DNA from 4 places in the Pseudomonas sp. 2 genome. Region 4 is predicted to be linked to each of the others. Evidence: predicted binding sites of a transcription regulator. Region 4 holds the regulator's gene; each other region holds the start of a gene.
The links. Region 4 encodes sigma-54, which starts transcription at its own class of promoters, with help from an activator protein. Its sites were predicted from a motif close to ANTGGCATNNANNTTGCTNT; they were not measured.

Region 1 (2,203 bases), on a different contig from region 4:
CACTCCGGTCTCGCTCCGTGGGCCCGGCGTGAAAGGGCCATCCATGGCCCACACGCCTCTCGCCGCATCCATGCGGCTCGACCCACTCCGCGAGACCTGCGTTCAGCCTGCACCCAAGTCGCGATTGGCGTCGTCTGGGCTATCGCGCATGAAGATCAAGATCAAAAGCCAAATCAAAGGCCAACGGCTAATGCCGTCCCCGTAGCAGCCGGGCTTGCCCGCGGGACGCCCTCAAGATCGCCCCGCCGGCAAGCCGTGCTGCTACGGCGGGCATCGCCCTTGCGCTCTTGATCTGGCTTTTGATTTTGATCTTCATGCGCGATAGCCCAGACGCCACAAAACGCGACTTGGGTGCAGGCTGAATGGAGGTCTCGCGGAGTGGGCCAAGCGGCAGGATGCCGCGCGAGGCGCGGGGCCATGGATGGCCCATTCGCGCCGGGCCCACGGAGCGAGGCCGGAATGAAGGAAGTCCGACGCAGTCGGACCCAAACCAGGAGCAGGGCCTTTTTGGTTACTTTTTCGGCTCTTGGAAAAAGTGACCCGCCGTAAGGGCGGAACCATAAGCGGCCGTGACAAAGAAAATGGATATGCCCAGAAATCCCAAAACCAACAAAAATCTGCTTTTCACGTTAAAAGACCACAACCTGCCAGCCACCGAATAACCGCTTCTAGCTGACAGCCAACCGGCAACCCCAAACGGCAAAAAAACGACACCCCCCTTGCCGCTCCCCCTCCCACCAGCGGAAATCGCTTGCCGCTTTTCTGGCATAAACCCTTGCCACCACCCCCGAACCCCAACAAACACGGCCTTTTTCAAAATTGGCACGCCACTTGCTCAAAGACCTGCAGTCACGAACATCTGGTCAACCGATAAAGGTTTCCCGACATGAGCATCAGCTTCGACAAGGCACTTGGCATTCACGAAAAGGCGCTGAACTTCCGCGCCCAACGTGCAGAAGTGCTGGCCAACAACATCACCAACGCCGACACGCCCAACTACAAGGCGCGCGACCTGGATTTCTCCAAGGTGCTGGCCGCCGAAAGCGACAAGGCCAACAACGGGACCTTTGCCCTGAACATGACCAACAGCCGCCACATCGAGGCCGAAGGCATGAGCACCGGCGATGCCAGCCTGCTGTACCGCACGCCGTCGCAGCCGTCGCTGGACCAGAACACCGTCGATACCCAGGTCGAGAACGCCAACTACGCCGAAAACGCCGTGGGCTTCCAGGCCAGCTTCACCTTGCTCAACAGTAAGTTCAAAGGGCTGGTCGCAGCCCTGCGCGGAGAGTAATTCATGTCTCTATCCAGTGTTTTCAACATCGCCGGTAGCGGCATGAGTGCCCAGAACACTCGCCTGAACACCGTCGCCAGTAACATCGCCAACGCCGAGACCGTCTCGTCCAGCCTGGACAAGACCTACCGCGCCCGTCACCCGGTGTTCGCCACCGTGTTCCAGGGCCAGGAAGCCGGCGGCAGCGCTTCGCTGTTCGAAGACCAGGGCCAGGCCGGCACCGGCGTGCAGGTGTCCGGCATCGTTGAGGACGCTTCCAACCTGGAAGCCCGCTACGAGCCCAACCATCCAGCGGCCGACAAGAACGGTTACGTCTACTACCCGAACGTCAACGTCGTCAACGAAATGGCTGACATGATCTCGGCCAGTCGCTCGTTCCAGACCAACGCGGAAGTGATGAACACCGCCAAAACAATGATGCAGAAGGTCCTGACCCTGGGTCAGTGATAAGGGGCGACAGTCATGACGGTTACCAACGACACCTCCAGCAGTTTCATCAAGTCGCTACAGACTGCGACGTCTGGCAAGACCGGCGACACCACCACCGGCGCCAGCACCCTGGGCAAGGATTCGTTCCTGCAGCTGCTGGTCACCCAGATGCAGAACCAGAACCCGCTCGATCCGCAGGACAACAGCGAATTCGTGGCCCAGCTGGCGCAGTTCTCCAGCCTGGAAACCATGCAGAACCTGAGCACCTCGGTCGATGCCATCGGCGGCATGTACCAGTCTTCGCAGGCGCTGCAGGCGTCCTCGCTGGTAGGCCGCAACGTGATCGTCGACAGCGGTTCGACCAGCGTCGACACCACCAAGGGCATGACCGGCCAGGTGGTTCTGCCGTCGAGCAGCACCACCACCACGGTCAAGGTCTACGCCAGCGACGGCAAGACGGTGGTGCGCACCATCGACCTG
Region 2 (2,203 bases), on a different contig from region 4:
GGCGACAAGCGCCGGATTGGCCAGCGCATGGAGTTTGAAGCTTGCGGCGTAACCGGCCGGGTCGCTGCCGTCCCAGACCTTGCCGTCGATCAACTGGCTGCTGCGCATCGCGTTGGCGGGCACGCGGATATCCAGCGCCTCGGCGGCCTGGCGATACAGCGCCAGTTGCTGCACTTGCCCGGCAACGGCCAGGTAGTCAGGGTCTTCGCGCAGCAGGCCCCAGCGGCGGAACTGGGTCATGAACCACATGCCATCGGACAGGTACGGCATGTTCACCTGGCCCTTGCGATGAAAGCTCAGGGCATGGTGATCCTGCCAGTGGTTGCCCAGGCCGTCGGTGTATTCGCCCAGCAAGCGGGCTTCGATGTCCTCCACCGGCGCGTTGACGTAATCGGTGCCGCTGAGCATCTGCGCGGTGCTGCGGCGGTTTTCCAGGCTGTCTTCGATGAAGCGGCTGGCATCCAGCACCGCCATGATCAGCGCGCGGGCGGTGTTGGGGTATTGCTCGACGAACTGACGGTTGCAGCCCAGGACCTTCTCCGGGTGATCCGGCCAGAGGGTCTGCGAGGTCGCCAGGGTGAAGCCCAGATTCTGGCTGACCGCCCGTGCGCCCCACGGCTCGCCGACGCAGAAGCCATCGATGCGCCGGGCTTGGAGGTGGTCGACCATGCGTGCGGGCGGCACCACGACGCTGTTGACGTCCTGCAGTGGGTGAATGCCCTGGCTGGCCAGCCAGTAATACAGCCACATCGCGTGATTACCGGTGGGCAGGGTCTGGGCGAAGGTCAGTTTTGTCTCGCTTTGGTGCGTGCGTGTTTCCAGTGCCTCAGGAGTGATCACGCCCTCGTGCTTCAGGGCGCTGGAGAGGTTGATGCTCTGGCCATTCTGGTTCAGGCCCATGAGCACCGCCATGTCGGTGGCAGGGCCGCCGATGCCCAGCTGCGCGGCGTAGATCAGGCCGTAGAGGCTGTGGGCGGCATGCAGCTCGTTGTTCACCAGCTTGTCGCGCAGGGCGGTCCACGAAGGCTGGCGCCGCAGGTTGATGTTCAGGCCGTAATGCTGGGCGAAGCCCTGGGTCGCGGCGACGATCAGCGAGGCGCTGTCGGTCAGGGCCATGAAGCCGACCTCGATGCTGCCGAGTTCCGGCGCGTCGCTGCCGTTGATCCAGGCCAGTGGGCTGTTGGGGCTGTCGTTCATGATCGTGGTTCCGCATGAAGAGGGCGGTGCGCGCGGGCGCTGCCGATCTTCCATAAAAAAACGCCGCATCCCCCGGAATGGCTTCCGGACGATCACGACGCCATTGTCCCGGGCAGGTCCCGCCGTTGGGTCGAGCCGGATACAGTGCAACTAGCAAGCGATATGCCAGTGATTGCGGGCGGGCGCGCAAAGTTGCCGAGATGCCTCGCACTCACCCCTGTGCACGTCTATAATCGCCCGCTGACTTCAGCCGCAATCGAGCCGCGCCCGCCCATGTATAACCTGGCCCGCCAGTTACTGTTCAAACTCTCCCCGGAAACCTCCCACGATCTGTCCATCGACCTGATCGGCGCAGGCGGTCGTCTGGGGCTTAATAGTCTGTTCAACAAGGCGCCGGTGCGTTTGCCGGTGACGGTCATGGGCCTGCAGTTTCCGAACCCCGTGGGCCTTGCCGCAGGGCTGGACAAGAACGGCGCGGCCATCGACGGCTTCGCGCAGCTGGGCTTCGGTTTCGTCGAGATCGGCACTGTCACGCCGCGTCCTCAGCCGGGCAACCCCAAGCCGCGGATTTTCCGCCTGCCCCACGCCGAGGGCATCATCAACCGCATGGGCTTCAACAACCTGGGCGTCGACAATCTGGTCAGCCGGGTGCAGGCCGCAAAGTACAACGGCGTGCTGGGCATCAACATCGGCAAGAACTTCGACACCCCGGTCGAGCGCGCGGTGGATGACTACCTGATCTGCCTGGACAAGGTCTACGCCCACGCCAGCTACATCACCGTCAACGTCAGCTCGCCCAACACCCCGGGCCTGCGCAGCCTGCAATTCGGTGACTCGCTCAAGCAGTTGCTCGAAGCGCTGCGCGTGCGTCAGGAAGCGCTGACCGGCATCCATGGCAAGCGCGTGCCGCTGGCGATCAAGATCGCCCCGGACATGAGCGATGAAGAAACCGTGCTGGTGGCCAGTGCCTTGCTGGAGTCGGGCATGGACGCAGTGATCGCCACCA
Region 3 (2,203 bases), on a different contig from region 4:
CGCCTTACCGTGCTTGATGATACCGCCGATGAAGTACAGAGCGGTGTCGGACAGGCCGGCATAGCCTTCGCCAGCGAAGGTGTTCTTGCCGTCTTTGGCGATCGACATGTGAACGTGCATGCCCGAACCGTTGTCGCCGTACAGTGGCTTCGGCATGAAGGTCGCGGTGCGGCCGTAAGCGTCAGCAACATTGTGGACAACGTATTTCAGGGTCTGGACTTCGTCAGCCTTCTTGACCAGCGTGTTGAATTTCACGCCGATTTCGTTCTGGCCGGCAGTGGCAACTTCGTGGTGGTGAACTTCCACGACCTGGCCCATTTCTTCCAGGGCGTTGCACATTGCGGTACGGATTTCGTGGTCGTGGTCGACCGGTGGCACTGGGAAGTAGCCGCCTTTGACGCCTGGACGGTGGCCTTTGTTGCCGCCTTCGACTTCCTGGTCAGTCATCCACGAACCTTGTTCGGAGAAGATCTTGAACATGGAACCGGAGATGTCGGACTTGAACTTGACCGAATCGAAGATGAAGAATTCTGGCTCTGGACCGACGAATACGGTGTCACCGATACCGGTGGACTTCAGGTACTCTTCGGCGCGGTGAGCGATGGCGCGTGGGTCGCGGTCGTAACCTTGCATGGTCGAAGGTTCGATGATGTCGCAGACCAGGATCAGGGTCGGCTCTTCGGTGAACGGATCCAGAACAGCGGTTTCGTCGTCCGGCAGCAGGATCATGTCGGAAGCTTCGATGCCTTTCCAGCCTTCGATGGAGGAACCGTCGAACATCTTGCCGACTTCGAAGAAGTCGTCGTCCAGTGCATCACGCGCTGGCATGGTGACGTGCTGCTGCTTGCCCTTGGTGTCCGTGAAGCGCAGATCAATCCACTTAACGTCATGATCTTTGATGAGTTGAACCGACTTCGACATGCTGTCCTCCGGGGTGAAATAGGGCGAGGTAGTTGTAGGCCCTTAAATTTGGGTGATGCCGGGCGCGAATAGTCGGCCAAGGCAACCTGCCTCACAAGGGAGCAATTTGCATGCCAGTGCCCCGTGATGGGTTTTTTGCGCAAATCCCACTGTTTTAGGGCGCAAAACGTCGCATTTGTGAAAATCGACGCACCTTATTGGTGCTTTTGGATTGTATACAGTGCCATTTTGGTGCGCTGATGATCGGCTGTGAGATAGTTGGTCAAACCTTGAGCAATTTCCGCTATAATCCGCGCCCCCCTTTTTCGACCGGCACCTCGCGCGCTGTTTTCATGAAACTAATCGTCAAAGTTTTCCCGGAAATCACCATCAAAAGCCGGCCTGTGCGCAAGCGCTTCATCAAGCAGCTGGCCAAGAACATCCGCACCGTGCTCCGCGACTTGGACCCGGCGCTGGTGGTCGATGGCGTGTGGGACAACCTCGAGGTCGAAACCAAGGTCGAGGACGCGAAAGTCCTGCACGAGATGACCGAGCGCCTGAGCTGCATGCCGGGCATCGCGCATTTCCTGCAGGTCGATCAATACCTCCTGGGCGACATGGACGACATCTATGAGAAGTGCAAACAGCACTTCGGTGACGTCCTGCCCGGCAAGATTTTCTCGGTGCGCTGCAAGCGCGGCGGGCACCATGACTTCAGCTCCATGGACGTCGAGCGCTACGTGGGCAGCAAGCTGCGCCGCGAGTGCGGGGCGGCCGGTATTTCGCTGAAGGATCCGGAAGTCGAGGTGCGGATCGAGATCCGCGACCAGCGCCTGTTCGTGATCCACAGCCAGCACAACAGCATCGGCGGTTATCCGCTGGGCTCGCTGGAGCAGACCCTGGTGCTGATGTCCGGTGGTTTCGACTCCACCGTCGCGGCCTACCACGTCATGCGCCGCGGCCTGATGAGCCACTTCTGCTTCTTCAACCTGGGCGGCCGGGCCCACGAGCTGGGCGTGATGGAAGTCGCGCACTTCATCTGGAAGAAGTACGGCAGCTCCCAGCGCGTGCTGTTCGTCAGCGTACCGTTCGAGGAAGTTCTCGGCGAAATTCTCGGAAAAGTCGATAACAGTCATATGGGCGTAGTATTGAAGCGTATGATGTTGCGCGCTGCGACTAATATTGCCGACCGCCTGGAAATCGACGCGCTGGTCACCGGCGAGGCGATTTCCCAGGTGTCCAGCCAGACGCTGCCCAACCTGTCGGTCATCGATTGCGTGACCGAAAAGCTGGTCTTGCGCCC
Region 4 (2,203 bases):
CATGTCGTCATGCTCCGCGTTGGCAACCACCTCTCCACCGTGGATATGCAGGGTGGCCTCGATCTTCTGTTTGAGTTTCTCGACGGCCATCGTCACCTGCACGTTGGTAATCTTGTCAAAGTGCCCTTCGAGCTTTTTCAGCTTCAGCTCGACGTACTCGCGCAGGGGCTTGGTCACTTCCAGTTGGTGTCCACTGATGTTGACTTGCATACAGCTTCTCCTTCGTTGCCAGTGCATTAAGAGGCAGGCTTGGGTGCCTGCCACTGGAACGCTGTGGCTCGTGACCTCTACATCAGCCGCTTGCGTTCGCTCGAAGGCGCTATCCCTAGAGATTCGCGGTACTTGGCGACTGTGCGACGGGCCACTTGAATGCCTTGTGCCTCCAGTAAACCAGCGATCTTGCTGTCACTCAACGGCTTTTTCTGATTTTCCGCGGCAACCAGTTTCTTGATGATCGCGCGAATGGCCGTGGACGAGCATTCGCCGCCTTCGGAGGTGCTGACGTGGCTGGAAAAGAAGTATTTCAGTTCGTAGATGCCGCGCGGCGTGTGCATGAACTTTTGCGTCGTGACGCGCGAGATCGTCGACTCGTGCATGCCCACCGCTTCGGCGATGTCGTGCAGGACCAGCGGCTTCATCGCCTCGTCGCCGTACTCCAGGAAACCGCGCTGATGCTCGACGATTTGCGTCGCGACCTTCATCAGAGTTTCGTTGCGGCTTTGCAGGCTCTTGATGAACCAGCGCGCTTCCTGCAGCTGGTTACGCATGAAGGTGTTGTCGGCGCTGGTGTCGGCGCGGCGCACGAAGCCTGCGTACTGCGGGTTGACGCGCAGGCGCGGCACGGCTTCCTGGTTCAGCTCCACCAGCCAGCGCTCGTTGTCCTTGCGCACGATCACGTCAGGCACCACGTACTCGGCTTCGGTGGATTCGATCTGCGAACCGGGGCGCGGGTTGAGGCTCTGCACCAGCTCGATGACCTGGCGCAGGTCATCTTCCTTGAGCTTCATGCGGCGCATCAGTTGCGAGTAGTCGCGGCTGCCCAAGAGGTCGATGTAGTCACTGACCAAGCGCTGGGCTTCGGTCAGCCATGGCGTCTTGGCGGGCAGCTGGCGCAATTGCAGTAGCAGGCATTCGCTCAGGGTACGAGCGCCGATGCCAGCCGGCTCGAACTGTTGAATGCGGTGCAGGACGGCTTCGATTTCGTCCAGCTCGATGTCCAGCTCCGGGTCGAACGCATCGAGCAGTTCTTCCAGCGATTCGTCCAGATAGCCCTGGTTGTTGATGCAGTCGATCAGGGTCACGGCGATCAGGCGATCGGTGTCGGACATCGGCGCCAGGTTCAGTTGCCACAGCAGGTGACTCTGCAGGCTTTCGCCGGCCGAGGTGCGGGTGGTGAAGTCCCACTCGTCATCGTCGTTGCTGGGCAAGCTGCTGGCGCTGGTCTGGTAGATGTCTTCCCAGGCGGTGTCGACCGGCAATTCGTTGGGAATGCGCTCGCTGTCGCCCCATTCGCCGTCTTCGAGATTGTCGACGGTGGAGGTGGTCGATTCCTGGTACGTCGGTTCCTGAACGTCAGCGGCGGGTTTTGCTTCGATGTTGTCGGCCATCGGGTCGGCGTTATCGAAGTCGTCGCCTTCTTCCTGGCGTTCCAGCATGGGATTGGACTCCAGTGCCTCCTGGATTTCCTGTTGGAGATCCAGCGTAGACAGTTGGAGCAAGCGGATGGCCTGTTGCAGCTGCGGTGTCATCGTCAGCTGCTGGCCCATTCTCAAGACTAGCGAAGGTTTCATGGCAGGGACTTAACACCTTGTTCGCCGGCGCATGTGCGCCATCCACTACTGGGCGCCGGAGCGCCAAATTAAGCAAATTATATGCCTGAAACCGAAGTGTTTGCCTAGGGTGTTGTGACAATTAATGCGAGGTTGGCGATGAGGCGTATGCAGCAAGCGCCGGCCAACCCCTTGTCATCGCCGCAATTACAGGCGGAACTCGTGGCCGAGGTACACTTCCTTGACCAACTGGTTGGCCAGGATGGTTTCAGCGTCACCTTCTGCGATCAGCTGCCCGTCGTTGACGATGTAGGCGGTTTCGCAGATATCGAGGGTCTCGCGCACGTTGTGGTCGGTGATCAGAACGCCGATGCCCTTCGCCTTGAGATGGTAGATGATCTGCTTGATATCGCCCACGGAGATCGGGTCGACAC

Region 1: the regulator sigma-54 is predicted to act here: its motif matches at 819-838, upstream of flgB (flagellar basal body rod protein FlgB).
Region 2: the regulator sigma-54 is predicted to act here: its motif matches at 1,348-1,367, upstream of AC1MEK_RS13390 (CmpA/NrtA family ABC transporter substrate-binding protein).
Region 3: the regulator sigma-54 is predicted to act here: its motif matches at 1,020-1,039, upstream of glnA (glutamate--ammonia ligase).

The regions. Positions count from the first base shown of each region.
Region 1 covers NZ_JBWXNG010000016.1:140,756-142,958, reverse strand. Annotated here, with positions in the region: gene flgB (flagellar basal body rod protein FlgB) at 887-1,294, shown strand; gene flgC (flagellar basal body rod protein FlgC) at 1,298-1,741, shown strand; gene AC1MEK_RS23425 (flagellar hook assembly protein FlgD) at 1,757-2,203, shown strand, end outside.
Region 2 covers NZ_JBWXNG010000007.1:59,926-62,128, forward strand. Annotated here, with positions in the region: gene AC1MEK_RS13390 (CmpA/NrtA family ABC transporter substrate-binding protein) at 1-1,197, opposite strand, end outside; gene AC1MEK_RS13395 (quinone-dependent dihydroorotate dehydrogenase) at 1,471-2,203, shown strand, end outside.
Region 3 covers NZ_JBWXNG010000004.1:320,217-322,419, reverse strand. Annotated here, with positions in the region: gene glnA (glutamate--ammonia ligase) at 1-921, opposite strand, end outside; gene thiI (tRNA uracil 4-sulfurtransferase ThiI) at 1,254-2,203, shown strand, end outside.
Region 4 covers NZ_JBWXNG010000002.1:497,200-499,402, reverse strand. Annotated here, with positions in the region: gene hpf (ribosome hibernation-promoting factor, HPF/YfiA family) at 1-210, opposite strand, end outside; gene AC1MEK_RS05220 (RNA polymerase factor sigma-54) at 288-1,790, opposite strand; gene lptB (LPS export ABC transporter ATP-binding protein) at 1,977-2,203, opposite strand, start outside.